One region of the Mumia sp. ZJ430 genome, then DNA from elsewhere that is predicted to be linked to it. Evidence: predicted binding sites of a transcription regulator. Region 1 holds the regulator's gene; the other holds the start of a gene.
What was found. The regulator LexA, encoded in region 1, represses DNA repair genes until DNA is damaged. The targets are predictions, from matches to a motif close to TCGAACANNTGTTCGA.
Positions count from the first base shown of each region.

Region 2: ruvC (crossover junction endodeoxyribonuclease RuvC) is a predicted target of LexA. The motif match lies at 1,537-1,552, and genes of this name have one in related genera.

Region 1 is NZ_JAAHFK010000002.1:505,376-509,580, forward strand. Features, by position in the region: gene HCT63_RS08950 (beta-eliminating lyase-related protein) at 1-324, shown strand, start outside; gene HCT63_RS08955 (SelT/SelW/SelH family protein) at 321-641, shown strand; gene HCT63_RS08960 (serine hydrolase) at 638-1,459, shown strand; gene HCT63_RS08965 (LysM domain-containing protein) at 1,497-2,060, opposite strand; gene lexA (transcriptional repressor LexA) at 2,190-2,903, shown strand; gene HCT63_RS08975 (ATP-dependent DNA helicase) at 3,018-4,205, opposite strand, start outside.
Region 2 is NZ_JAAHFK010000004.1:725,719-729,923, forward strand. Features, by position in the region: gene HCT63_RS19670 (hypothetical protein) at 1-283, shown strand, start outside; gene HCT63_RS19675 (hypothetical protein) at 322-705, shown strand; gene HCT63_RS19680 (hypothetical protein) at 765-1,190, shown strand; gene HCT63_RS19685 (CsbD family protein) at 1,251-1,433, shown strand; gene ruvC (crossover junction endodeoxyribonuclease RuvC) at 1,587-2,201, shown strand; gene ruvA (Holliday junction branch migration protein RuvA) at 2,198-2,821, shown strand; gene ruvB (Holliday junction branch migration DNA helicase RuvB) at 2,839-3,921, shown strand; gene yajC (preprotein translocase subunit YajC) at 3,984-4,205, shown strand, end outside.

The DNA of each region.
Region 1 (4,205 bases):
CTCGCGAACGCGTCCGCCTCGAACGCGCGCGCGACGCGCCTTCGCGAGGGCGTCGACACGCTCGCGTCCGAGCTCGCACGCGACGGCCGTACGCATGAGACCGGCGCACCGCTGCTCCACGTCGCCAACCCGACGCAGGCGAACGTGGTGTTCCCGACGCTCCCCCGCGCGGTCGCGGACGCCGTACGCGCTGAGCACCCGTTCTACGACTGGCGCCCCGGCGCGCACCCGGACTTCGTCGAGTCTCGGTGGATGTGCTCCTGGGACACGACCGACGAGGACGTCGACGCGTTCCTCGGTGCGCTGCGCAAGGCCTTCGGATGACGACGGCCGAGCCTGTCGAGACCCCGCGCGTCGAGATCACCTACTGCACGCAGTGCCAGTGGCTGCTGCGTGCAGGGTGGATGGCGCAGGAGCTCCTGAGCACGTTCGGCACCGAGCTCGCTGAGGTCGCGCTCGTCCCCGGGACGGGCGGCGTCTTCCGCGTGGCCGTCGACGGCGACCTCGTGTGGGACCGCAAGGACGACGGCGGGTTCCCGGACGCCGCCGAGCTCAAGCGCCGGGTGCGCGACCGCATCGATCCGGACCGGCCGCTCGGGCACGCCGACCGTACGACCGACGCACCCGGGGCGGACGCGTGACCGTCCCACCCCTCCCGCAGCTGCGCGACGACGTCCGGTGGTCGGTCGAGGTGCGCGACGCCGACGACGACCACGTGCTCGCGTCCTTCGAACCCGACCTCATCCTCCCGACGGCCAGCATCGGCAAGCTCGTCCTGCTCGTCGAGGCCGCCCACCAGATCGCGACCGAGCGGCTCGACCCGGACGAGCCGCTCACCCGTACGGACGAGGACGGGGTCGCCGACTCCGGCCTGTGGCACCTCCTGCGGACGGACACCCTGCCCGTCGCGGACGCGTGCACGCTCGTGGGCGCGGTCAGCGACAACCTCGCCACCAACGTGCTGCTGCGACGGCTCGGCCTCGAGGCCATCACACAGACGGCGACGCGGATCGGCATGGAGCGCAGTCGGCTCCTCGACCGGGTTCGCAACGATCGCGGCCCCGAGCACCCCCCGACGCTCTCGGTCGGGTGCGCGGCAGACCTCGCGCACTTCTGCGCACGCCTCCATCGCCGCGAGATCCTGTCGCCCACCATCAGCGAGATGGTCAGCGGATGGCTCGGCGCGAACACCGACCTGTCCATGGTCGCCAGCGCCTTCGGCCTCGACCCGCTCGCCCACGCCGGTCCGGACCGCGGCGTCGTCCTCTGGAACAAGACCGGCACGATCGAGACCGTACGGGGCGACGTCGGGCTTGTGTCCAGCCCGGCACGCACCCTCGCGTACGCGGTGATCGCGGAGTGGGACGACGACGCCGAGCCGTCCGTGCGCGACCGCGTGCTGGACGACATGCGCGCGGTCGGGCTCTGGCTGCGCGCCGTCATCGACGGTCACGCCTGAGCGCTCTGCGACACGATCGCAACGAAGACCGTCGCTCTCAGTAGAGAGGCACGTAGATCGTCGCGCCGGCCACGATCTCGCCCGCGCTCGCGAGCGAGTTGAGGTCAGCGATGTCTTGGACGGTCTCGCGGATGTCGCCCCGAGGGTTGGCCTCGGCCGCGAGGTCCCAGACGGTCTCGCCCGGCTGCACGGTCACCACCCGGCTCGGGACAGGCTCGCCCGCCTCCGAGGTCGCGATGACCTGCGTGCCCAACCCGACGGTGAGCCCGCCGAAGGCGACCATCGCCGCGACGAACACCACGAAACGCCCCCGACGCGTCAGCCGGTACGACGGCTTGCGCGGGGCGGCACGACGCTCCGGACGTGCCGTGGGTCGCGTCGGCGCCGTGTGCGCCGCCGGCCTCCCCTTGCCTGCGGGGTGACGCGCCACCGCTCGGGTCAGCGGCGTGTCGAGGGTGATCACGGTGCGGTCGCAGGTGCTGGGGACGGTGCTCATCGTGTCCTCCTGGTCTCGGACTCGTACGGCCTGCCCGACGGCGGCGAGACGGCTGACCAGCTGGTGGATCCGTAGCCGGAGCCGAACACGCGTTCGATCGAACATGTGTACGAACCTAACCACACGCACCGACAGATGTGAAGGACCCGCTCGAACAAACTTTCGAGTGTCGTACGACACGCGACGGTCGAACATATGTTTGATCGAACCGCCGCCCGGTACTAGGGTCAGTACATGACCAAAGCCGAGGTTTCCGAGCTCCCCGACGGCCCACCGGACGCGAGCGGGCTGACTCCCCGCCAGCGCCGCGTGCTCGAGATCATCCGCGAGTCGATCGAGCAGAAGGGCTACCCGCCCAGCATGCGCGAGATCGGCGCTGCGGTGGGTCTCGCGAGCGTCTCCTCGGTCGCTCACCAGCTCAAGGTCCTCGAGCGCAACGGCTTCGTCCGCCGCGACCCCAACCGCCCGCGCGCGATCGAGGTCTTCCTTCCCGACGTCCTCGCGGCCCGCCGCTCGATCGGCGACGCACTCGACTTCGGCTTCGACGACACCGCGTCCGGCGACGCGCGCCCCGCGCCAGCGTACGTGCCGATGGTCGGCCGGATCGCCGCCGGTGGGCCGATCCTGGCCGAGGAGCGCGTCGAGGAGATCATGCCGCTCCCCCGCACGCTCGTCGGCGAGGGCACCTTGTTCATGCTCGAGGTCCGCGGAGACTCGATGGTCGATGCCGCGATCTGCGACGGCGATTACGTGGTCGTCCGTCAGCAGCCGACCGCCGAGAACGGCGAGATCGTCGCTGCCCTCCTCGACGGCGAGGCGACCGTCAAGACACTGCAGCGCAAAGACGGCGAGATCTGGCTCCTCCCCCACAACCCGGCGTACGACCCGATCGACGGCACCGACGCCACGATCCTCGGCAAGGTCACCACGGTCATGCGACGCGTCTGACCCCACGTGTCGTGTGGTGGGCGCGAGATCCCCTCGGTCTCGCGCCCACATGTGTGTCCGGACCCGCCCCGCGACGCCCCCTCCCGCGCTCGCCGGCGAGCCGGCACCCGTACGTCAGTTGGCGGACGCGGCCGCGTCGAGCCGCTTGAGCGCTCCCAAGATCTGCCCGCGATCGACCGTCCGCCACATCGGCGGCATCGAGGACGCGAGGAACGACCCGTACCGCGCCTTGGCCAGGCGGGAGTCGAGCACCGCGACGACGCCGCGGTCGTCGGAGCGGCGGATGAGCCGTCCGGCCCCTTGAGCCAGCAGGAGCGCGGCGTGGGTCGCGGCCACCGCCATGAAGCCGTTGCCGCCCTGGCGTTCGACGAGGCGCTGGCGCGCGCTCATCAGCGGGTCGTCGGGTCGAGGGAACGGGATCCGGTCGATGATCACGAGCTGACACGTCGTGCCAGGCAGATCGATGCCCTGCCACAGGCTCAACGTGCCGAAGAGGCACGTGTGCGGGTCTTCGGTGAACCGGCGCGCCAGCTCGGGCAGCTGCGCGTCTCCTTGGCACAGCACCTCGATCTCCGGCAGCCGCTCGCGGACGACCTCGGTCGCCGCCTCGGCGGCCCGCCGTGACGAGAAGAGCCCGAGCGTACGCCCGCCTGCCGCACGGACGAGGTCGACGATCTCGTCCGCGGTCGCGTCGGCCATCCCGTCGCGCCCCGGCGGCGGCAGGTGGCGCGCGACGTAGAGCATCGCCTGCTTCGCGTAGTCGAACGGCGAGCCCACGTCGACCGCGTCCCATGCGAAGTCGCGTTCGTCGGACTCGGCCTTGTCCGCGGGGCCGACCCCGACCTGCTCCGTCGCCCACAGCCCGACCGATCGTGCCACGGAGTCGAAGCCGCCACCCAGCTTGAGCGTCGCGCTGGTGAGCACGACCGTGTTCTCGCCGAACAGCTTGTCGCGCAACGTCAGTGCCACGTCGACGGGCGCGATACGCAGCTCGTTGCCGCCACGCGAGCCCTCACGCTCGGCGAGCCACAGCACGTCGGCCTCGGAGGCCGCCGCCATGCGTTCGGCGACCTTGCGGACCTCGTCGACGAGCCCCTTGACCTGCTGGCGAGCCGCATCGGTCTCGCCCTCCTGCGACTCCTTCGGGATCGCAGAGTGGCACGCGCGCGCGGTGTCTCGTACGAGGGCCAGCGCGTCCGCGAGCTGGTCGGTCGGTGACGCGATGCGACCCGGCGGGGTCACCTCGAGAGCGTCGCGCAGCGCGTCGGTCGCGTCCTCGAGGTCATCGGCCTCCCGCCCGCG
Region 2 (4,205 bases), on a different contig from region 1:
GATCTGCATGATGGTGTTCGGCCTGGAGCTCGCGATCCTGCTCATGCTGCTGCCCGTCGTGGCGCTCGCCCGGGCGGTGTTCTTCGGGTGGACGATCGTCGTCTGCCGCGGCGGCACCGTCGTCGGGACGGAGCGCGTCAAGGGCTGGCGAGCCTCACGGGCGCGCATCCGGGCCCTCATCGAGGACATCAGCCGTCGCCCGCGGACGACGCTCGTCGACACGTCCGGTGACCCGTACCAGCTCGGCCCGGACTGGCAGGGCAGCTCGGGCGTTTCGTCCTGATCTCTTCCGCCCGCACGGTCGCGGTGTCACGATGAGGCATGGACATCCTGCGGACGGGAGGGACGTTCTGGCGGATCGCCCGGCGGCGGCGCGCCAACGTCGATGACCCTGTGCCGTGGATGCCGGAGTTCGCCGGCGGCGTGGCCGAGCCACCCACCTCGTCCGAGCTGGGGCGCCGCCCGATCGTCGTGACCTGCAACGGCGTCGTGATGCACGTGGAGCCCGCGCCGGGCCGCCGCGACACGGAGCGCCGGATCAAGGAGATCGCCGAGGCCCTGTACGCCCTGCCGTGGGCCGCCAGCACGGCGGACGATCCGTCGCACGTGCCGTACGGCCCGCGTCTCAGCCTCGGCACGACCAGCGCGTGGGGCGAACCTGGGCGCGGCCCGGGCTACACCTTCATCGGGTTCGGACCCCCGTGATCGGTTGACGCATTCTCCCGATCTCTTCCACTCGCACCGTCCCGGAGCCAGGATGACCCATGGACATCTTGCGAGCGGGAGGCACGTTCTGGCGGATCGCACGTCGGCGGCGCACTGACTTCGGTGATCCTGTGCCGTGGATGCCGGAGTTCGCCGGCGCGGCGGCCGGACCACCAGCGGTGGCCGAGCTCGGATGGCGCCCGATCGTTGTGACTTGCAACGGCGTCGTGATGCACGTGGAGCCCGCGCCGGGGCGCCGCGACACGGAGCGCCGGATCAAGGAGATCGCGAAGGCGCTGTACGCCCTGCCGTGGGGTGCGAGCACGGTAGACGACCCGTCGCACGCGCCGTACCGTCCCCGACGCAGCCCGGGCACCAGGGGAGGCTGGGGTGCGCCAGGGCAGGGGGCGGGACACTCCGACCGCGGCATCGGCGGCGGCGGTGGATTCGGCGGCGGCGACGGCGGTGGCGGTGGCGACGGCTGACGTGTAGTGCGGCGCCGGCTGGGTACCCCTCCTCTGTAACGGAGAACCGATCTTGAGGAGATGACTGCGATGGGTCTCGACGACAAGCTCAGCAACAAGGGCGAGGACCTCAAGGGCAAGGCCAAGGAGACCGCCGGCAAGGCGCGCGGTGACGAGGCGCAGGAGGCCGAGGGCAAGGGCGACCAGTCGAAGTCTGATCTGAAGCAGGCCGGCGAGAAGGTCAAGGACGCCTTCAAGAAGTAGTTGCTCCGCCACCGCCGTACCGACGACCCCTCCGCCCCGGCGGAGGGGTCGTCGGCGTCCTCGGCGCGTCGGCTCACCCGCTGGGCCGGTCGCCGCTAGGGTGTCGAACATGTGTTCGCTGTGGTGTGCGCCGGGAGGCCGCGCGTGACGGCCATGATCCGCGTCCTGGGCGTCGACCCCGGCCTGACGCGGTGCGGCGTCGGCGTCGTCGAAGGACGCGTCGGACGACCGCTGCGGGCGATCGCCGTGGACGTGATCCGGACTCCCGCGGGCGACGACGTCGCGTTGCGCCTGCTCGCGATCGAGCGCGCGCTGTCGGAGGCGATCGAGACGTACGAGCCCGACGTCGTCGCCGTCGAGCGCGTCTTCAGCCAGAACAACGTCTCCACGGTCATGGGCACCGCGCAGGCCAGCGGGGTCGCGATGGTCGCCGCCGCGCGCCGCGGTCTCCCCGTCGCGCTCCACACGCCGAGCGAGGTGAAGGCCGCCGTCACCGGCAGCGGCCGCGCTGACAAGGCCCAGGTCACCGCCATGGTCACGCGGATCCTCGGCCTGGAGGTGGCGCCGAGGCCCGCTGACGCCGCGGATGCACTCGCGCTCGCCATCTGCCACGTATGGCGTGGCACCTCGGTCAACCGGCTCGATGCCGCGCTCGCCGCCGCCCGGAAGCCGAGCGGCCCGACCCGTACCGCCGCCGAGCCCATCCGTTCACGGATCCCCAGCAGCCCCCCTGCTGCCCCCGCTCCCCACAGAAGGAAGGCCCGATGATCGCCTTCGTCCGCGGCACGGTCGCCGCCACCGCCCTCGACTCCGCCGTGCTCGACGTCGGCGGCATCGGCATGCTCGTCCAGTGCACGCCCGGCACCCTCGCCGGCTTGCGGCACGGCGAGCAGGCGCAGGTGGCGACGAGCCTGGTGGTGCGCGAGGACTCGATGACGCTGTACGGGTTCGGGGACGACGACGAGCGCGACACGTTCGAGCTCGCCCAGACCGCGAGCGGTGTCGGCCCGAAGGTCGCCCAGGCGATCATCGCCGTGCTCGGCCCCGAGGGGCTGCGACGGGCGATCGCCGAGGAGGACTTCAAGTCGCTCACGAAGGTGCCTGGCATCGGGACCAAGGGAGCGCAGCGGATCGTGCTGGAGCTCAAGGACCGCATCGGCGCCGTACGCACGGTGGCGGCTCCCGCCGCAGCGGCCGCCGCTCCGGGCGAGGCCGACTGGCGTCCCCAGGTCCACGGTGCGCTCGTCGGCCTGGGATGGAGCGCCCGCGAGGCCGATAACGCCGTCGCTGCTGTCGTGGCCGTCGCCGCCGAGCAGGTCGAGAACGCCGGGACGGTCGACGTGTCCGTCCTGCTGCGCGCAGCCCTGCGTACGCTCTCGAAGGCATGAGGGAGGAGCCCGCACCCATGGACGACCATGATCTCGACGCCCGACACCTCGACGCCGCCGAGCAGGCTGAGCTCGAAGCACGGCTCGTACGCCCCGAGGTCGTCTCGGAGGAGCAGGCGTACGAGGCGGCGCTGCGGCCGCGCTCGCTCGAGGAGCTGATCGGCCAGGAGCGTGTCCGCGAGCAGCTCACGCTCGTCCTGACCGCGGCCCGCGGCCGCGGGCGCACCCCCGACCACGTCCTTCTCTCCGGTCCACCGGGGCTCGGCAAGACGACGCTGGCGATGATCATCGCGGCCGAGCTCGGCACGTCGCTGCGGCTCACCAGTGGCCCGGCGATCCAGCACGCCGGCGACCTCGCAGCGATTCTCTCGGGCATCAACGAGGGCGACGTCCTCTTCGTCGACGAGATCCACCGCATGTCGCGGCCCGCCGAGGAGCTGCTCTACATGGCGATGGAGGACTTCCGGGTCGACGTCATCATCGGCAAGGGCCCAGGGGCGACAGCGATCCCGCTGCAGATCCCGCAGTTCACCCTCGTCGGTGCGACGACGCGCGCGGGGCTCCTGCCCGGGCCGCTGCGTGACCGGTTCGGGTTCACCGCGCAGCTGGAGTATTACGAGGCGAGCGAGCTCCACCGCATCGTCGAGCGCTCCGCCGCGCTCCTCGGTGTGCAGACCACCCCCAAGGGCGGCCTCGAGATCGCCTCGCGCTCCCGTGGGACCCCGCGTATCGCCAACCGTCTCCTGCGCCGCGTGCGCGACTACGCAGAGGTGCGGGGGAGCGGTGTCGTCGACCTCGACATCGCCCATCGTGCCCTCGACCTGTACGAGGTCGACCGGCTCGGGCTCGACCGCCTCGACCGCGCCGTCCTGGACGCGCTCTGCCGCAGCTTCGCGGGCGGGCCGGTAGGGGTGTCGACGTTGGCCGTCGCCGTGGGGGAGGAGCGCGAGACGGTCGAGGAGGTGGCCGAGCCGTTCCTCGTACGACAGGGGTTCTTGGCACGGACGCCGCGGGGCCGGGTCGCGACGCCCGCCGCATGGGAGCACCTCGGGCTGCGGGCGCCGAGGCCGGCGACCGATCCCACGCTGCCGTTGGACTGAGGGGCGACCGCTAGACTTTCCTACGCACGACATAGCCCCCGACCATCACGCCTGGAGCCACCGTGAACGACGTTGCAGCCCTGCTGCCGATCATCTTGCTCGTCCTCGTCTTCTACTTCTTCATCATGCGGCCGCAGAGCAAGCGGCGCCGCGAGTTCGTCGACATGCAGCAGAAGGTGCAGATCGGGTCGCGCGTGATGATCACGAGCGGCATCTTCGGCACCGTCGTGGGGCTCGGTGACGACTCGATGACGCTGTCGGTCGCGCCGGGTGTCGAGATCGAG